2 regions of the Priestia sp. P1_B12_1 genome follow, and region 2 is predicted to be linked to the other one. Evidence: a T-box and tRNA genes for the amino acid it is inferred to sense, from the RefSeq annotation. Region 2 holds a T-box; the other holds one or more tRNA genes.

Region 1 (8,589 bases), on a different contig from region 2:
TATTGACAATCAAGTAAGTGACGAGATTGTGCCTGAGCTAGAAGAAAAAATTGGTCAAATTGAAGGAATTATTACAAGTCGTATTATCTAATTTGGTTACTATCATATTCTAGTGTTGCAGCCCTAACTTAGAAAAGTTAGGGCTGTTTTTACATAGTGTTTATCTTCATATCATTTCCTTCATTCCCATAGCATATAGAAATACCTTTAAAGAGGTGAACGTTTTGTCAGGAGAACTGATCGGAATTTTGATAGGGTCGCTCATCGCGCTGGCAGGAACATTCATTACGTCTGTCGTAGCCATAGTGATGTCGAAAGAGCAATACAAGCAAGAGCTTCGCAAAGCATTTATCCAAAAGAAAGTTGATGCCTATACCCATGTGTGTCAAGTTATTCTAGCTATAAAAAACGATTTACTTACAAAAACTGTTTCTTCAGCCGGATTAAACTGGACGGCTCAATCTATTAACAAACTAGCAGATGTGTGTATTACGGAAGGGCTATGGATCGATGAAGAAGACAGCAAAAAGCTGGAGGTTCTGCAGAAGCAGCTTTCAAAATTTGTATTTGATGAAATAGAACTGTCTAGACATGATATTCTCACAGTCTGTTATGAAATTATTGAATATTGTGAAAAAAAGGTAAGGATTCTTCATTTTATGACTACAAAAGAATAGGTGATTACTACTTTAAGAAGTGATAGTAGAAGTATTAAAAAAGCATCGGTCTTAACGATTGTATAAGAAGTGTATGAGCTATTTCATATTTCATACAGTTCTTAACAAACAGTAAGTGTCTATGAAAAAAACTTTGCAGCAACATACAAAGTTTTTTTTATAGCTTGCGTTTTTTCGTTCAATTGTGGATATAACTAAAGAAAAACAAAGCAAGCAAAAGGATAATTCCAACTACACAAGCCATTTGAATGGTATTTAAGGATGTTGATAACCAAAGGATTAAAGCGATAATACATAAAACTAAGCTACCTAGTACAATGGCAAAACGAATAACAAAAACGACTGTTATAGAACGAAGGCCACATACAGCTGATATACTAATCACTTCTTTGTAGAATGAAATAACTTTTCTGTCCAGGGTATAAGCATGCTTAACATCTCACGTTAATGTCTACATTCACATTATCTTAAGTTTCAATTCATACTGGCTTCATATAAATTAATCATACTGAATGTATTAATAAAAGATATGAGGTGGAACAATGTTAAACAAGCTTTTTAAACTATTTACAATAGAAACCGAGATATCTAAAGATAAAGAAGTAGATCTCCACGAAGAGAACGATTTTAGCGAAGTTTGTGATGATCATTTCATTATAGATGAGTATTAGAAGCCCTATAAAACGCTGCAAAATTGAAAGAATTGATTGAGTATATCTGTATAACCAGTAATTGTACAAGGGTCGTAAAGGTATACTTTTACGGCGAATTAATATTGATGAATTGCTTTTTTCGTGAAACAATGTGAAAAAAATGGGTATCCTAGAAGCAAAAGGAGGGGATAGAATGGGCAAAGAACCAAATGATGAAACAAGTGAAGGGTTGAATCAGCTTTTTGAAATCATCAATGCAAAAGGCGACGAGGGCGAACTTAGAGAAATTGTAAGCAGAAGCAGTGAAAAAAATAATCATAAAAACCATGAGGATCAATCGTAAAAAGAAAATAAAAAACCTCTTCATGGAAATCATGAAGAGGTCAGATGAAATAGTATTGCAACCATTCCATTCTGCAGAGTTTTAAAGTGTTTTAAACTGTTGATGCGACTGGTTTTATGGAACTGATGGGATTCGAACCCACGACCCCTTGTCTGCCAGACAAGTATTCTCCCACTGAACTACAGTCCCGATTATGTAGAGTCTTTATTGCGTGTTGACTCTACTATATTTTAATACGTATGCCGCGCGTTCGCAATAGTTATTTTCAGTGTTTTCTAATTTCTTCATATGAATATTAACTTCTAAAAAAATCATTTACTTCTTGTTTGTACGTATAAAAAAAACTTGGAATTTGGCTTGGTTCCAATCCTTTTGCAGCGTATTTGCTGATGGATTCGTAGTACCATTTCTGCTTTTCGAATCCTCTTTTAAAGCTATTCCAAATCGTATCTCCTTGCTGATCGTAGCTTTCTTTTAAAGACCGTAAATTGTCTAATTTATCTGCTACAATTAAAGATTTCACTTCAAGAGAACCAGTTTTCACAATTTGAATTGTATGCTGTTTACGTTCTTCCCAGCTTTTTGATTTGTTTTCTGTATGAGCTTCAACAATCCCCGCTACCTCTAAACCAAATCTTTGTACAATTTCTTCGAGTGTTACACTTGTATCTTCTACAGCATCATGCAGATAAGCTGCTGCAATTACTTCTTCACTAAAACCCGCTTTTTCTAAAATATTACCTACATTAATAGGGTGAACAATATAAGGTTTATCGGACAGTTTGCGCATTTGGCCGCTATGAGCGTGTTCTGCATATCTACGTGCTTCTTTTATTAAAGACATCATATTCCTCCACTTTTTATTCAGTATATCTTCATATTAATAGTATAAACGAATATAGCTTTCTTCACTTTATAAAATTGCACAAATTCATTTCTTATAATAAGGGAAGGCTATTAAAATCCCTTCATATTGTAGTTTTTTTATAAGACCTAATATCTATTTAATAGGCCTGTATCAGTTGCCATTTCCTTTTTTATTCATAGTTTGTATGAAGGAGTGATAGCAATGCAAAACCGTAATAATCAAAATATTAAGGTCATTGATGTTTCTCATCACAACGGAACAATTGATTGGGCAAAAGTGGCGTCGGATGGTGTAAAAGGCGCGTATATTAAATTAACAGAAGGTACAACCTTCTTAGATAAAAAATCATATGATAATTATATAGGTGCAAAAAATGCAGGTCTACGTGTAGGCTTTTATCACTTTGCTCATGCTGATAATGATCCCATTGCAGAAGTTAATTTCTTTTTAAATAAATTAGGTAGCATGAAGGTTGATTTGCCTCATTGCTTAGATTTGGAAGAAAATAAAGGGAAAACAAAAGCGCAGGTCACAGCCTTTGCAGTTAGATGGATGGAGTATATTGAAAGGAAAACAAGCATTACGCCTATTCTTTACACAGGGTATAGTTTTATTAAATCCAATTTTACAAGCGCTGTGGCAAGATATCCGCTATGGATAGCTCGTTACAGTGGAAGTAACCGCTCTAAGGGATTTGCTAACCCAGGTGATACGGGGATTTGGGATAGATGGTCTATGTTTCAATATACAGATCAAGGAAAAGTAAATGGGATTAAAGGCAATGTTGATATCAATGAAATGGATCTGGATTTCTTTAATAGTATTAATACGGACGTGACGGTGGTGGAAAATAATAAGCCATCAGCACAATTACAGCAAGGTGATAGCGGACTAGCTGTAAAAGAACTGCAGCAAAAATTAATTAAATTAGGATTTGAAATTTCCCAGCAAGGGACCGATGGTCAATATGGCAGTGAAACTGTTGCGGCTGTTAAAGCTCTTCAAGAAAAGTATGGATTAACGTCAACTGGAAAAGCTGATGAGAAAACATTAGCTAAAATAATGGAATTGCTTAAGGGTGTAAGCAATCCTGTCGAAGAATCATTACCAAAGGTTACTTCACTCGGAGATAAATATTCTTTTCAAGTAAAAGCGAAGAAGGATATTGGAGTCTACAAATATGCGAATATAACAGAGAATTTTAGAACTATAAAAAAAGGCACGGTATTTAGTGTATATGGCTATACGAATGCAGCATGGGCTGTTCCAGGTGGATTTGTGCAAATGAAAGACGTAGAACCTATCCCAATTACAATTAAAACAGGCGGATTAAGTAAAGACATGGAAACAGAGTTTCGTGCTTTCTTAAAAAATGAAGGAATCGACAGTGAATTACACGTACATGCAATAGGTAATCCGTCCGCTGAACTTACCGCAGCTGGGCTGGATTTTGTAAAAGTTAAACAGTTTTTAGATAAAAAAGGTTGGTACTACAAGCAATAAACTCCCGCTCCGAAGAGCAGGGGTTTATTTTGGTATTTTGTAAAAAAAGAATAGCAGAGATAAATTAAGTAATTAAAATATGTTCTAAATAACAAAGTAGGTGATAACAAAAAAGTTTCTATGTATAGTTCACCTCTAACAGTCATATTTTTAGTCAACGGCTCATGGAGGGTGAATGAATATGAAAAATACGCAGATTCGAATTGAAACACTATCCTATCACTATGAAAGTATTATGGTGAATGATGAAGTAGAGCGTGCGATAAAAAGTATCGAAGTGACGTATCGAGCATATAAACATAACCACGTTTTAAACGGACATGTAGTACTTTCAGGAGAAGAGATTTACGATCTTCAGCAGCTGACTCACGCAGTGGCTGGGAAAATAAAAGCGGAATTAGAAACTACATAAAAAAGCGCCTTTCTTTAATCTTGGTTTAAGATTAAAGAAAGGCGCTTTTTTATTAATTGTTAATTAAACTGCGAAAAGAAGAAATTAAAGTATGTTCTAAATAAAATGTATAAATAAAAACATAGCCTCTAAGACAACTCCTTAAAGCATACACATTATCTTTGCATTGTGAACTTTGTCTCTTTTACCACTACTTTTCTTTTACTATGTGTAAGCAACACGCCGCATAACGTAATGATGCTTCCCACAATGGAAGCTGCACTCGGGATATCTTTTAAAAGCAGCCACGCTAAGAAAAAGGACAGCGCAGGAGTTAAGTAAAGAGAAATGGCAGCCTCAGCAGAACCTATACGCGATGTCAGATAAGCGAGTACCATGTAGGGAATAACGGTTGGAAATAATCCTAAATATGTCACGCTTATCGCTGATCTGACAGAGATATGTGCAAGTTCTGTTTCTAACCCAGGTAAAAAAACAAGCATAGAAATTGTAGCCCCCCAAATACTGTACGTCACAAAAGAAAGAAAACCATACTTTTTTAATAAATTTTTTTGACATACTATATAGATGCTTTCTGCAAGGGCAGCTAGCAGAATCAGTAAGATTCCATTAATTGAGTGTACAAAGTTCTCTTTGCTGAAGGTTAAAAGTGCAATACCTGCAAAGCTTACTGCAGATCCAATCCATTTTCTTTTTCCGAACTCCTCCTGAAAAAGAAAAATAGCTAAAAGGGAAGAAAAAATAGGAGTAGTCGAGACCAGTAAACTCGCAATACCCGCACTCACCGTTTTTTCTCCAATGTTTAATGCCGTGTGATATACGGTAAAACCTAAAAAACCGAGTGCTAAAAGAAGTGGAATATCTTTTATATCAGGCAAGCGCATGCGTGTAGCTATTGCAATAACTAACAGTACTAAAGAAGCAATACTTAACCGAACAAAAGCAAGGTGCTGAGGAGAAAACGATTCCAGTCCTATTTGAATAACTGGAAATGCTGAAGCCCATAAGCTAATCATCAGTATATGTAAGAACACCAGACTAAACGTTAATTTCATGCCTATTCATCTCCATTTTTCATTTTGAATCCAACCAGTATCTATTGTGGTTCCCATGTTAATAAACATTTGATAAAATGTCTTCAACCAGTTTAAAAGCAATTAACCCAACCACTTTAAAAACAGGAGTAAATGTATGAATCAAGGAAACAGTTCAAGTTATCCAAAATACAAACACATCATTGATTTTATGAAAGAGAAAATTGCGCGTGGAGAATGGCCGATTGGAAGTAAAATTCCTAGTCAGCGAAAGCTTGCTGCTATGTTCGATGTTAACCGAAGTACGGTCATCACGGCATTAGAGGAATTAACAGCGGACGGTTTAATTGAAGGTAAGATGGGAAAGGGAACAATCGTTATAAATAATACATGGACACTTTTGGCTACGACTCCGCCCGATTGGAATGTTCATGTGAAATCAGGTATGCATCGTCCGAGTCAAGCAATGGTACAAGATATTAATGAATCCGAATTTAACTCAAACCTTATTCAATTAAGCAAAGGAGAGCTTTCACCTGACATATTCCCTAAAGATAAAATGAAATACGCTATGGAAAAAGTAGCAAAAAACATGGAGGTTCTGGGATACGAAGAACCAAAGGGGTATTTTCCTTTACGAAAAGAGTTAAGTGCGTATATGAAAACAATTAAAATAGAATCTTCTCCAGATTCTATTTTAATTGTTTCCGGCGCTCTTCAAGCTCTTCAGCTTATTTCAATTGGACTGCTGCAAAAGAACTCTTCGGTTTTGCTAGAAAAACCTTCTTATCTATACTCCTTACATGTATTTCAATCAGCGGGAATGAAACTCAAAGGTCTTTCTATGGATGAGGAAGGAATAAAAGTAACAGCTATAAAACGCGCCGACCCTCAAGAAGGGCAAGCTATTTTATATACAAATCCATGTTTTCATAACCCAACGGGAACATTAATGTCACAAAAAAGGCGTTACGATTTGCTGAAAGAATGTGAGGAACATCAGCTTCCTATTATTGAAGATGATTTATACCGCGAATTATGGCTAAATAAACAGCCTCCGTTGCCATTAAAGGCTTTAGATAGAAATGGACACGTGTTATATGTTAGCAGTCTTTCTAAAACATTAAGCCCGGGATTACGTATCGGATGGATAGTCGGCCCAGAACCAGTCATTGAGCGTTTGGCGGATATTAAAATGCAAACGGATTATGGATCTAGCTCATTGTCTCAAAGAGTGGCAGCAGAATGGTTTAAAAATGGCTTATATCAACAGCATATGGAAACGGTACGAACCGAATTGCGAACAAGAAGAAAAGTTATGCTGAATGCTTTAGAAACATATGCAGGAGATGTAGCGACATGGACGAATCCTGAAGGAGGCTTTTTTATATGGGTGCATATTCAACCTTCTATTTCAATGAAATCTTTATACTCTCGTGCTTTAAAAAGAGGGATATTGCTTAATTCCGGAAGTATCTATGCACAAGAAACCGGCAGTTATCTCCGGCTTTCTTACGCCTATGCCTCTTTACCAGATATCGATAGAAGTATTAAAATTCTTGCTGAACTTATTCGGGAATTGCAAGTACAGTAAAAAGGAATAGCGGATTATTCGCTATTCCTTTTTACTTGTATCAAACTCTTCTTCCTATAAAAAACTCCAAGTAACAACTGACTATATATTACCGTCTATAAATCCATGTTATTTTTTATGATAAAAATAAGTTAAGAAGACTTTTAATTTGCTTTCTGTACGTTTTACATGTAAATCGTGAATGGTTTTAACTACGTAATCATTATCAAACATTTCCAACACCTCAATTATTGTTAAGTTTCCTGTTTGTTATAGTTTATGAAATAATCAGACGCATATCATCCGCCATCAGCTGTAACTTTGCGGTTCATCTTTTACAACTAAAGGCTGAAACGTACGCTCATAATTGAACGCACGAATAACAAGATATGCAAAAAAATGAAAAGTGTGCACGTTTTGTTTTAAAAAAGGCTATATCTAAAAAAAAGAAAATTGTCACACACATTTATGAATATGTATCTACTAAGTAAGAAGCCTTTTTTAGTTGGTGGGATTGAAGGTGAAAAAGATGGATGAATTATTTAAAGATCTTGATGTGTACAGAACGCAAGAAGAAATGAAGCAGTATTTTGAACATACGCAGCAAATGATTCATCAAAACAGAGAATATATAAAATTAGCCCGACTTAAAAAAGGGCGTTTCAAAAAGTTTTTTGAAGAGTTTTATCCGCTTTATTGTTTCAGCCAATCTTCCTATTGTCCGAGGAATTCAAAATTGAAGCTTATTATTGGAAGTCAAGGATACGACGGATTAATTCTTCAGCCGGATGGTACTGAAAAACGAATTGAAATTACTTCTTACAAAGATGGGAAACTGGAATTTGAAGATGCACAGAGGGTGAATTCAGGAAATTTCGCTCTACCCCGTATCCAGACGGAAGGTTCTGTAGAAGAGTATATAGAAAAAGTGCTAGAAAACATCCAAAAAAAGAGCAAAAAAGATTACAGTGGAGCATCCATTCTATTTGTTGTACACACATTTCATTATTTTGAAGCCTGTGGAAAAAGTTCAGCTGCCTTTATTCGTACCTTAAAAAAAGAAATGAAGAATACTGATTTTCGAGCGGATAAAATTTATTTATTGGAATTAAATCAGAAAGAAAGTGAAAGTGTTAAGCAAAACATTCATTTCATTAAATAAGAAGACACGTTGCAGATGTTGAGGCGTGTCTTCTTTTCTGATAACAGAACTCTCTTAATACAGGTGGATAATTTTGAAAATTACAACAATTAAATGCTATAATTCAAGTATGAATATGCATTCAGAGGAGGAAAACCGATGGATTTAGCTTATAGAGATAAAGCTTACGAATATGCCAAAAGATTCGAATCTAGCTATGACGATTATGATGAACGCTATAAGGTGCACAATAATCCGACGGTGTGGCGATTTATGCCCCTGTCTGATTTTCAAGATTTACTGGAAACCAATGCGCTTTTTTTCGCAAAACCTGATGCATTTTCCGACCCCCTTGAAGGATGCTCTTCAATGTGGAACATAGAAG
Region 2 (8,589 bases):
AGCTTCTTCGGAAAAGCAGGCATGAGAATCTGTCTGAAATGGATCTTACAAGAGAAGTGGACGCATTAAAAGCAGATAAAAAGCTTATCATCCAAGACGAAAAAATTTATTTTCCTCCCCTTTTCTATGCTGAAAAAGGGCTGGTTAAAGCTATTCAAAAAATTATGGCTCAAACGCAGTACGAAGAGCAGTTTCCGGAATCAGAATTTTTATTGGCTCTGGGTGAACTAGAAGAGCGGTTAGACGTCCAATATGCACCGTCTCAGCGCAAGGGTATACAAACCGCTTTAATGTCTCCAATGCTTCTCTTAACAGGTGGACCAGGTACAGGAAAAACAACGGTTATTAAAGGAATAGTCGAACTTTATGCAGAACTTCACGGATGTTCGTTAAATCCAGGGGACTATAAAAAAGATGAGGCTTTTCCTGTTTTACTTGTGGCACCTACGGGACGAGCTGCTAAACGAATGAGCGAAGCGACGGGACTTCCGGCAGTTACGATTCACCGATTATTAAAATGGAACGGACAAGAAGGATTTGATCATAATGAGGAAAATCCAATTGACGGAAAATTACTGATTGTAGATGAAGTATCAATGGTAGATTTGTGGCTCGCTCATCAGCTGTTTAAATCTCTTCCTGCTAATTTACAGGTTATTTTAGTTGGAGACGAAGACCAGCTTCCTTCAGTAGGTCCGGGACAGGTATTAAAAGATTTACTGAGTTCCGAAGTAGTTCCTACCGTCCGTCTGACAGATGTATACAGGCAAGCGGAAGGATCGTCAATTATTGATTTGGCTCATGAAATAAAAAAAGGAAAGCTTCCGGAAGACTTATCGAGGCAGCAAGTAGATCGTTCCTTTATTCGTTGTCAAGGACAGCACATTACGAACGTTGTGCAACAAGTTTGCGGGAATGCGTTAAAAAAAGGCTATACGGCTAAAGATATTCAAGTTTTAGCTCCTATGTATAAAGGTCCTGCAGGGATTGATAAACTGAATGAAGTTCTTCAGGAATTATTTAACCCGGCTTCTGAGCAAAGAAGAGAGCTTAAGCACGGAGATATTACGTACCGAGTCGGAGATAAAGTGCTGCAGCTTGTAAATCAGCCGGATAGCAACGTATTTAACGGAGATATGGGAGAAATCGTTTCGGTTTTCTTTGCCAAAGAAAATACGGAAAAACAGGATATGCTGGTTATTTCATATGAAGGAAATGAAGTAACTTACACAAAGCAAGACTTTAATCAAATAACTCATGCATACTGCTGTTCCATTCATAAATCACAGGGAAGTGAATTTCCCATTGTTGTGCTTCCAATTGTTAAAAGCTATTACCGGATGCTGCGACGCAATTTACTTTATACCGCCGTTACGCGAAGCAAACAGTTTTTAATTTTATGCGGAGAAGACGAAGCGTTTCAGCTTGGGGTTAGCCGAAATGAAGACAGCGTTCGCCAAACGAATTTACAGCCGCTGCTTCGAGAAAGCTTGGATAACGACATAGAAGATCCCGAAATTCCATTTATGAAAGATGCAAATATTGGGATGGAAAACGTTACGCCGTATGATTTCATGTAACCTTTCGCATGCTAACAAAGAGTTAAATAAACTCCTTTGTTGCCATCCTTCTTTGCTAATTGTCAGAAAATAAAGTATGGACATGGAAAGAAGTGGACATAATGCGTTTATATAAGTAGAACGTATAAAGAGGTGTCGACTTTGTTTAAATGTCCAAACTGTAAAAGTATTGACGTTGGCAAAATTGGTGTAAATCAGTATTACTGCTGGAATTGTTTTATTGAAATGACTATTTCAAAAGGACAAATTAATACTCACCAAGTAGAAGAAGATGGAACATTGAGCTCGCTTGATGATTTATTCTCAGACGACGAGCGCACAATCAATTTCTAATTCTTTTTTACCGGGAGGAAGAGCAATGGGCAGAATCATTCCGTCAGTAGTCGCTTTCGGTCTTGGAGCTTATGCATTTAAAATGGCAGATGATCGAGAGATGTTTACAAAAAGAAATATGAAAAAAATGCGTAAACGTATGATGAAAGCTATTCACTAATAAAAAAAGCACTATTGCACTGAGCTGCAATAGTGCTTTTTTGCAGGCAGAAGAGACAACTGCATGTATAAACTCCTTTCTTTATCAAAAAATAGAAGAGAGGAGGAGTTTACGTTGAAAGATAGTTCATTCAAATGGTTCTATAGATTCGGACTGCTGTTATTAGCGCTGCTGTGCATATTAGTCTTTTTTAAAGTCCAGTTTTTATGGCTTCCTGTTATTTACATGTTTTTAAAAGCACTGCTGCCTTTTTTTATTGCAGCATTCATTACATATTTACTTCATCCGCTTATTGAAAAAACGCATGATAAAGGCGTGCCTCGTCCTCTAGCTATTTTACTGATCTACATCATCTTTTTTGGAGGAATTGGGTTTGGAGCCTATAAGTCGTATCCTATTTTTGTGGAACAAGTAAAAGATTTAAACGAACAGCTGCCTCATTTTACGAATACATATAGACATTGGGTAGAATCGATTCATGATCGTACAACTTCACTTCCAAACGGTGTACATGAGAAAATTGAAGGCAGCATTGATGATGTAGAGGCTACGCTCAACGTGTGGCTTACAAAAGTGGCGGAAGGATTAAAGTCATTGATTACCTCTTTTTTGATTTTAATCATTATTCCATTTATTGTTTTTTATATGCTGAAGGATTTTTCCTCTATTAAGAAAGCAACAGCTTATGTCACGCCTAAAAAGTGGCACAAACCAGGCGAACGTTTTTTATCGGATGTGAATGAATCACTCGGCAATTACATTAGAGGGCAATTTTTTGTTTGTCTCATTATTGGTGTGATTGCCACAGCGGCACTGTGGTTCTTTCATGTGCCTTATGCACTTCTTTTAGGCTTCATTATTGGCGTAACGAATATCATCCCTTATTTTGGCCCGATTATTGGTGCGGTTCCAGCGGCTATTATTGCAGCCACAATCTCGATAAAGTTGGTTATTACCATTGTCATTATAATCTTTGTGCTGCAGTTTCTAGAGGGAAATGTGCTGTCTCCGCTTATCGTAGGAAAGAGCCTTCATATTCATCCTTTGTTTATCATGCTTGCGCTCCTTTTAGGAGGAGAATTTGGAGGAGTATTGGGTCTCATTTTGGCTGTGCCAATTTTAGCAGTCATTAAAATATCTATTTTGCATATCCGCTCTTATACGCTCAAACATTGACAAAGAGCGGTTAATTTGTCATAATATCGCCATAAGAAAACGCTACATATTTTAAACACAATGATGGATCGAGTACGTTGCACACTAGTTTTTAGAGAAGGGCTTCCTTGGCTGAAAGAAGCGCTAAACAAAGAGCAGCGGAACGCTAGTCCAGAGTGCAGGCTAAAACCTGCCGTGTCAGCAACGTTAACGCTATGAAGGTGATAAATGCTTTTGGCATTTATAATCAGGGTGGTACCGCGAGTTCAACTCTCGTCCCTGCTACAGGGATGAGAGTTTTTTTGTGTGCAAATAACTAGTAATTGCTTTTGTACACAGAGAAAATAGATGCTTTTATGTCATCATTTTTTTGTCTATAAATAAGAAGAGTATTAAAGGAGGACCAATCATGAAAAAACTGACGTCAGCACAAGTTCGTCAAATGTATTTAGATTTCTTTAAAGAAAAAGGCCATGATGTAGAACCAAGCGCATCTTTAGTTCCGCATGAAGACCCGTCTTTATTATGGATTAACAGTGGAGTAGCTACATTAAAAAAATATTTTGATGGTCGTGTTATTCCTCAAAATCCGCGTATTTGTAACGCACAAAAATCCATTCGTACAAACGATATCGAAAACGTAGGTAAAACGGCTCGCCATCATACGTTTTTTGAAATGCTTGGTAATTTCTCTATCGGTGATTATTTCAAAGAAGAAGCCATCCAATGGGCATGGGAATTTTTAACGAGCGATAAATGGATTGGATTCGACGCAGATAAGCTATCTGTAACAGTTCACCCCGAAGATGAAGAAGCATTTAAGATTTGGAATGAAAAAATGGGCGTGCCTAAAGAGCGCATCATTCGTTTAGAAGGTAATTTCTGGGATATTGGAGAAGGTCCGAGTGGTCCAAATACAGAGATCTTTTATGATCGCGGAGAAGCATATGGAAATGACCTAACTGATCCGGAATTATATCCAGGTGGAGAAAATGAGCGTTATTTAGAAATTTGGAACCTTGTATTTTCTCAATTTAATCACAATCCTGATGGCACGTACACGCCGCTTCCAAAGAAAAACATCGATACGGGAATGGGCTTAGAGCGTATGGTTTCTGTTATTCAAGACGTGCAAACAAACTTTGATACAGATTTGTTTATGCCAATTATTGAAGCAACAGAAAACATTTCAGGCGCTAAATATCGTACAAATGATGAGCAAGATACGGCATTTAAAGTTATTGCTGACCATATTCGTACGGTAACATTTGCTGTAGGTGATGGTGCGCTTCCTTCAAATGAAGGTCGTGGGTATGTGCTGCGCCGTTTGTTACGCCGAGCAGTTCGCTATGCTAAAAAGCTAAACATTAATCGTCCGTTCATGTACGAGCTAGTGCCGGTAGTAGGTGAAATCATGGTTGATTTCTATCCCGAAGTAAAGGAAAAAACGGATTTTATCCAGCGCGTAGTAAAAAATGAAGAAGAGCGTTTTCACGAAACGTTAAATGACGGACTAGCTATTTTGGGAACCGTTATTAAAAAAGAAAAAGCGCAAAACAGTGATATGGTACAAGGCGAAGATGTTTTCCGTTTATATGACACGTATGGATTCCCTGTTGAATTAACGGAAGAATATGCAGAAGATGAGAACATGAAAATTGATCATGCAGGTTTTGAACGCGAAATGGAAGCACAGCGTGAGCGTGCACGTGCTGCTCGTCAAGATTCTAGCTCTATGCAAGTTCAAGGCGGCGTACTTGGTGAAGTAACTGTTGCAAGTGAGTTTGTTGGTTATGATAAAAATGAAGTAGAAACAGTTGTTGAAGCAATTATTGTAGACGGTGAGCTTGTTGACCGCGCTGAAGCTGGAACAGAAGCGCAAGTCATCTTAAGCCACACGCCATTCTACGCAGAAAGCGGCGGTCAAATTGCGGACCAAGGTACGATTCAAAGTGCTTCAGGAACAGCGGAAGTAAAAGACGTTCAAAAAGCGCCAAACGGCCAAAATGTCCAAACGGTAGCTGTAACAAACGGTGAGCTTGTAAAAGGTGAAACATATACGGCGGGGCTTGATGAAGAAAACCGCAGTGCGATTGTGAAAAACCATACGGCAACACATTTATTGCATCAAGCATTAAAAGATACGTTAGGAACGCATGTTAATCAAGCGGGTTCTTTAGTAACAGCGGATCGCTTGCGCTTTGACTTCTCTCACTTTGGTCAAGTGACACAAGAAGAGCTTGAGAAAATTGAACAAATCGTTAATGAAAAGATTTGGGACAGTATCTCTGTACAAATTGAAAACAAAGCAATTGACGAAGCAAAAGCGATGGGTGCAATGGCGCTATTTGGTGAGAAATACGGAGATATCGTGCGCGTAGTACAAGTAGGCGACTACAGCTTAGAATTATGTGGTGGATGTCACGTGCCAAATACGTCTGTTATCGGTTTATTTAAAATTGTATCAGAATCGGGAATCGGTGCAGGTACTCGACGCATTGAAGCTGTAACTGGAAAAGCTGCCTATCAGTTAATGAACGATCAAGTAGGCTTACTAAAAGAAGCTGCGGCAAAAGTAAAATCCAATCCGCGTGATTTAGTAGGGCGCGTTGAAGGATTACTAGAAGAAATTCGTAATCTTCAGCGTGAAAATGATTCACTATCTACAAAGCTTGGCAATATTGAAGCTGGCAATCTCGTTGACCGCGTACAAAACATTAATGGTGTGAATGTCCTAGCAGCGAAAGTGAATGCAACGGATATGAATAACCTTCGTGCAATGGTTGACGATTTAAAACAAAAATTAGAATCCGCTGTGATCGTATTAGCTTCTCCACAAGGTGAAAAGGTAAATATTATTGCAGGTGTAACAAAAGATTTAATTGCTAAAGGCCATCACGCTGGCAAACTTGTTAAAGAAGTAGCGACGATTTGCGGCGGAGGCGGAGGCGGACGCCCTGACATGGCGCAAGCTGGAGGAAAAGACGCTAGCCAAATTGAAAAAGCACTTGGCACTGTAGAAGAATGGGTTAAATCCGTTTAATTCTCCTCTTTCTTGGTGTACAATATAAATAAGACTTAGCATAGTGCACAATGTGTTCACAAATTAAGAGAGTGAGGTGGGACCGTGAGTTCATTTGATAAAACCATGCAATTTAATTTTCAAGATGAGCCAGCTGAAACAAACGTACATGAAGTATTGTTTACGGTTTATGACGCACTGCAAGAAAAAGGCTACAACCCAATCAACCAAATCGTTGGGTATTTGTTATCAGGAGACCCTGCTTACATTCCTCGTCATAACGATGCGAGAAACACAATTCGCCAGTTAGAGCGAGACGAGCTCATTGAAGAACTTGTTAAATCTTATTTACAACAGCATCGAAAGGATTCATAAATGCGCGTATTAGGATTAGATGTAGGAACCAAAACAATTGGTGTGGCAGTTAGTGATGAAATGGGATGGACAGCGCAAGGAATTGAAACAATTAAAATTGCAGATGAGCAGATGGAGCAATCATATCCTCGTTTACAGCAGCTAATTGACGAATATTCCGTAGAGAAAATCGTAGTGGGTCTTCCTAAAAATATGAATGGTACGATTGGCCCTCGAGGCGAAGCGTGCATTGAGTTTGCTGACAACGTCAAAGAAAAACTTAACATTGAAACGATGATGTGGGACGAGCGCTTGTCGACGATGGCAGCAGAGCGAGTACTGCTGTCTGCCGATGTAAGCCGTAAGAAACGCAAAAAAGTAATCGATAAAATGGCAGCTGTTATGATTCTTCAAGGATACTTAGACAGCAAGCAGTAAGAAAAGCAGCAGGCTTTGCCTCAGCTGAAAAGTTATGAATTTCCCTTTTGCATATTCTTTTGTACGTAAAAGGGAAGTGAAATAACTGAACGGCTTGCTTTTCGCTGAAGAAAAAGTTAAGCTAAGAGCTTACAATATAAAATGAGGTGCAAACATGAGCGTAGAAGAAAATAAAATTACAATCGTCGATGAGAATGGAAATGAGCAGCTATGCGAAATTTTATTCACATTTGATTCTGATCAATATAACAAATCATATGTAATTTACTATCCAATCGGAGCAGACCAAGATGATGAAGAGGAAATTGAAATTCATGCATCTGCTTTCACACCAAGTGAAGATGGTCAAGACGGTGAGCTTCAACCGATTGAAACAGAAGAAGAGTGGGACATGGTTGAGGAAATGGTTAATACATTCCTTGACGAAGAAGGCGAATAATTATAGTGAAAAAGCTGATGACAATCGTTATCAGCTTTTTTTTACATAGCGGCTGTTCTTTTTAGATATAAAAAGGTTTTTCCTTGCATTCTTAGGGCAGATTGTATGATAATGACGAAAAATAAGATAAATTGTAGTATAATAATTCCTGCGTGTGAGAGTGCATTTTAATAAAAGAATTCATTGTTTGAACGGATGAAACTAGACTTTGGGCAGACAATAACATAAATCATGGAAAAATTTTAGAAGAGGCGAGAGTTTAAGGAAGCGATACCATCTCACACCTATAGGCGATACGAATGAATCGCAATCTCATGTCTCCTCTCTGTTTATACTTATAAAAAATCAAGAAGAAAAGAGGTGAAACTGGTTGTATCTTCTTTTACAGAAGTAGATTTAACCAGGAAGCTGCTTGTCGCAACAAACATTTTTACCACCTAATCGTTCAAGAAAAAAACGAGTTATTTTTATTACAATTATCGTACTTCTTTTACTAGTTGGCGGTGCATTTTTCTATGCTCAATCCCGCTTAACGCCCGTGGATCGAAACAGCAATAAAAAAGTAAATGTGACCATTCCACAAGGTTCTTCCGTCCAATCGATTGGTACGGTATTGAAAAAAGAAGATTTAATTAAAAGCAAAAGTGCATTTCGCTATTACGTAAAATTAACCCATGTGTCTGGATTTCAAGCTGGAACGTATTTATTTTCTCCTTCCATGAGTTTAGGAGAAATGGTTGAAAAAATGGAAAAAGGCCAGGTTTCAAAACAACCTGATATTCGTGTCACCATTCCAGAAGGACGCCAGCTTGTGGAAATTGCTGATATCATTGCTAAAAATACAAAGTTTACAAAAGACGAAGTCATGAAAAAGCTAGACGATAAGGCATTCGTCAATAAAATGAAAGAAAAATATCCAGATTTAGTAACGGATGAAGTGATGCAAAAAGATATTAAACATCCGCTAGAAGGTTATTTATATCCCGTTACGTATGATTTTTATGATAAAAATGTGTCGTTAGATGAAATATTGGATAAAATGGTAGGGAAAACAAATAATGTATTAGGTCAGTACAGTGGGCAAATGGAGAAGAAAAAATTCAGTGCA

The links. A T-box is a leader RNA that pairs with one kind of tRNA and senses whether it is charged. The one in region 2 lies ahead of alaS (alanine--tRNA ligase), so its partner is inferred to be a tRNA-Ala.
Region 1: it encodes a tRNA-Ala, which carries the amino acid that the T-box ahead of alaS (alanine--tRNA ligase) is inferred to sense. The anticodon was not compared.

The regions. Positions count from the first base shown of each region.
Region 1 is NZ_JBFTZR010000003.1:69,231-77,819, reverse strand. Features, by position in the region: gene AC1D0Y_RS11415 (phosphoglycerate dehydrogenase) at 1-91, shown strand, start outside; gene AC1D0Y_RS11410 (hypothetical protein) at 225-677, shown strand; gene AC1D0Y_RS11405 (hypothetical protein) at 1,524-1,673, shown strand; tRNA gene AC1D0Y_RS11400 (tRNA-Ala) at 1,791-1,862, opposite strand; gene AC1D0Y_RS11395 (HD domain-containing protein) at 1,969-2,517, opposite strand; gene AC1D0Y_RS11390 (GH25 family lysozyme) at 2,743-4,044, shown strand; gene AC1D0Y_RS11385 (hypothetical protein) at 4,226-4,456, shown strand; gene AC1D0Y_RS11380 (DMT family transporter) at 4,612-5,511, opposite strand; gene pdxR (MocR-like pyridoxine biosynthesis transcription factor PdxR) at 5,648-7,084, shown strand; gene AC1D0Y_RS11370 (hypothetical protein) at 7,593-8,225, shown strand; gene AC1D0Y_RS11365 (DUF2971 domain-containing protein) at 8,364-8,589, shown strand, end outside.
Region 2 is NZ_JBFTZR010000001.1:792,969-801,557, reverse strand. Features, by position in the region: gene recD2 (SF1B family DNA helicase RecD2) at 1-1,580, shown strand, start outside; gene AC1D0Y_RS04225 (hypothetical protein) at 1,722-1,913, shown strand; gene AC1D0Y_RS04220 (YrzQ family protein) at 1,939-2,073, shown strand; gene AC1D0Y_RS04215 (AI-2E family transporter) at 2,188-3,249, shown strand; T-box leader at 3,301-3,512, shown strand; gene alaS (alanine--tRNA ligase) at 3,638-6,271, shown strand; gene AC1D0Y_RS04205 (IreB family regulatory phosphoprotein) at 6,356-6,625, shown strand; gene ruvX (Holliday junction resolvase RuvX) at 6,626-7,042, shown strand; gene AC1D0Y_RS04195 (DUF1292 domain-containing protein) at 7,197-7,481, shown strand; gene mltG (endolytic transglycosylase MltG) at 7,894-8,589, shown strand, end outside.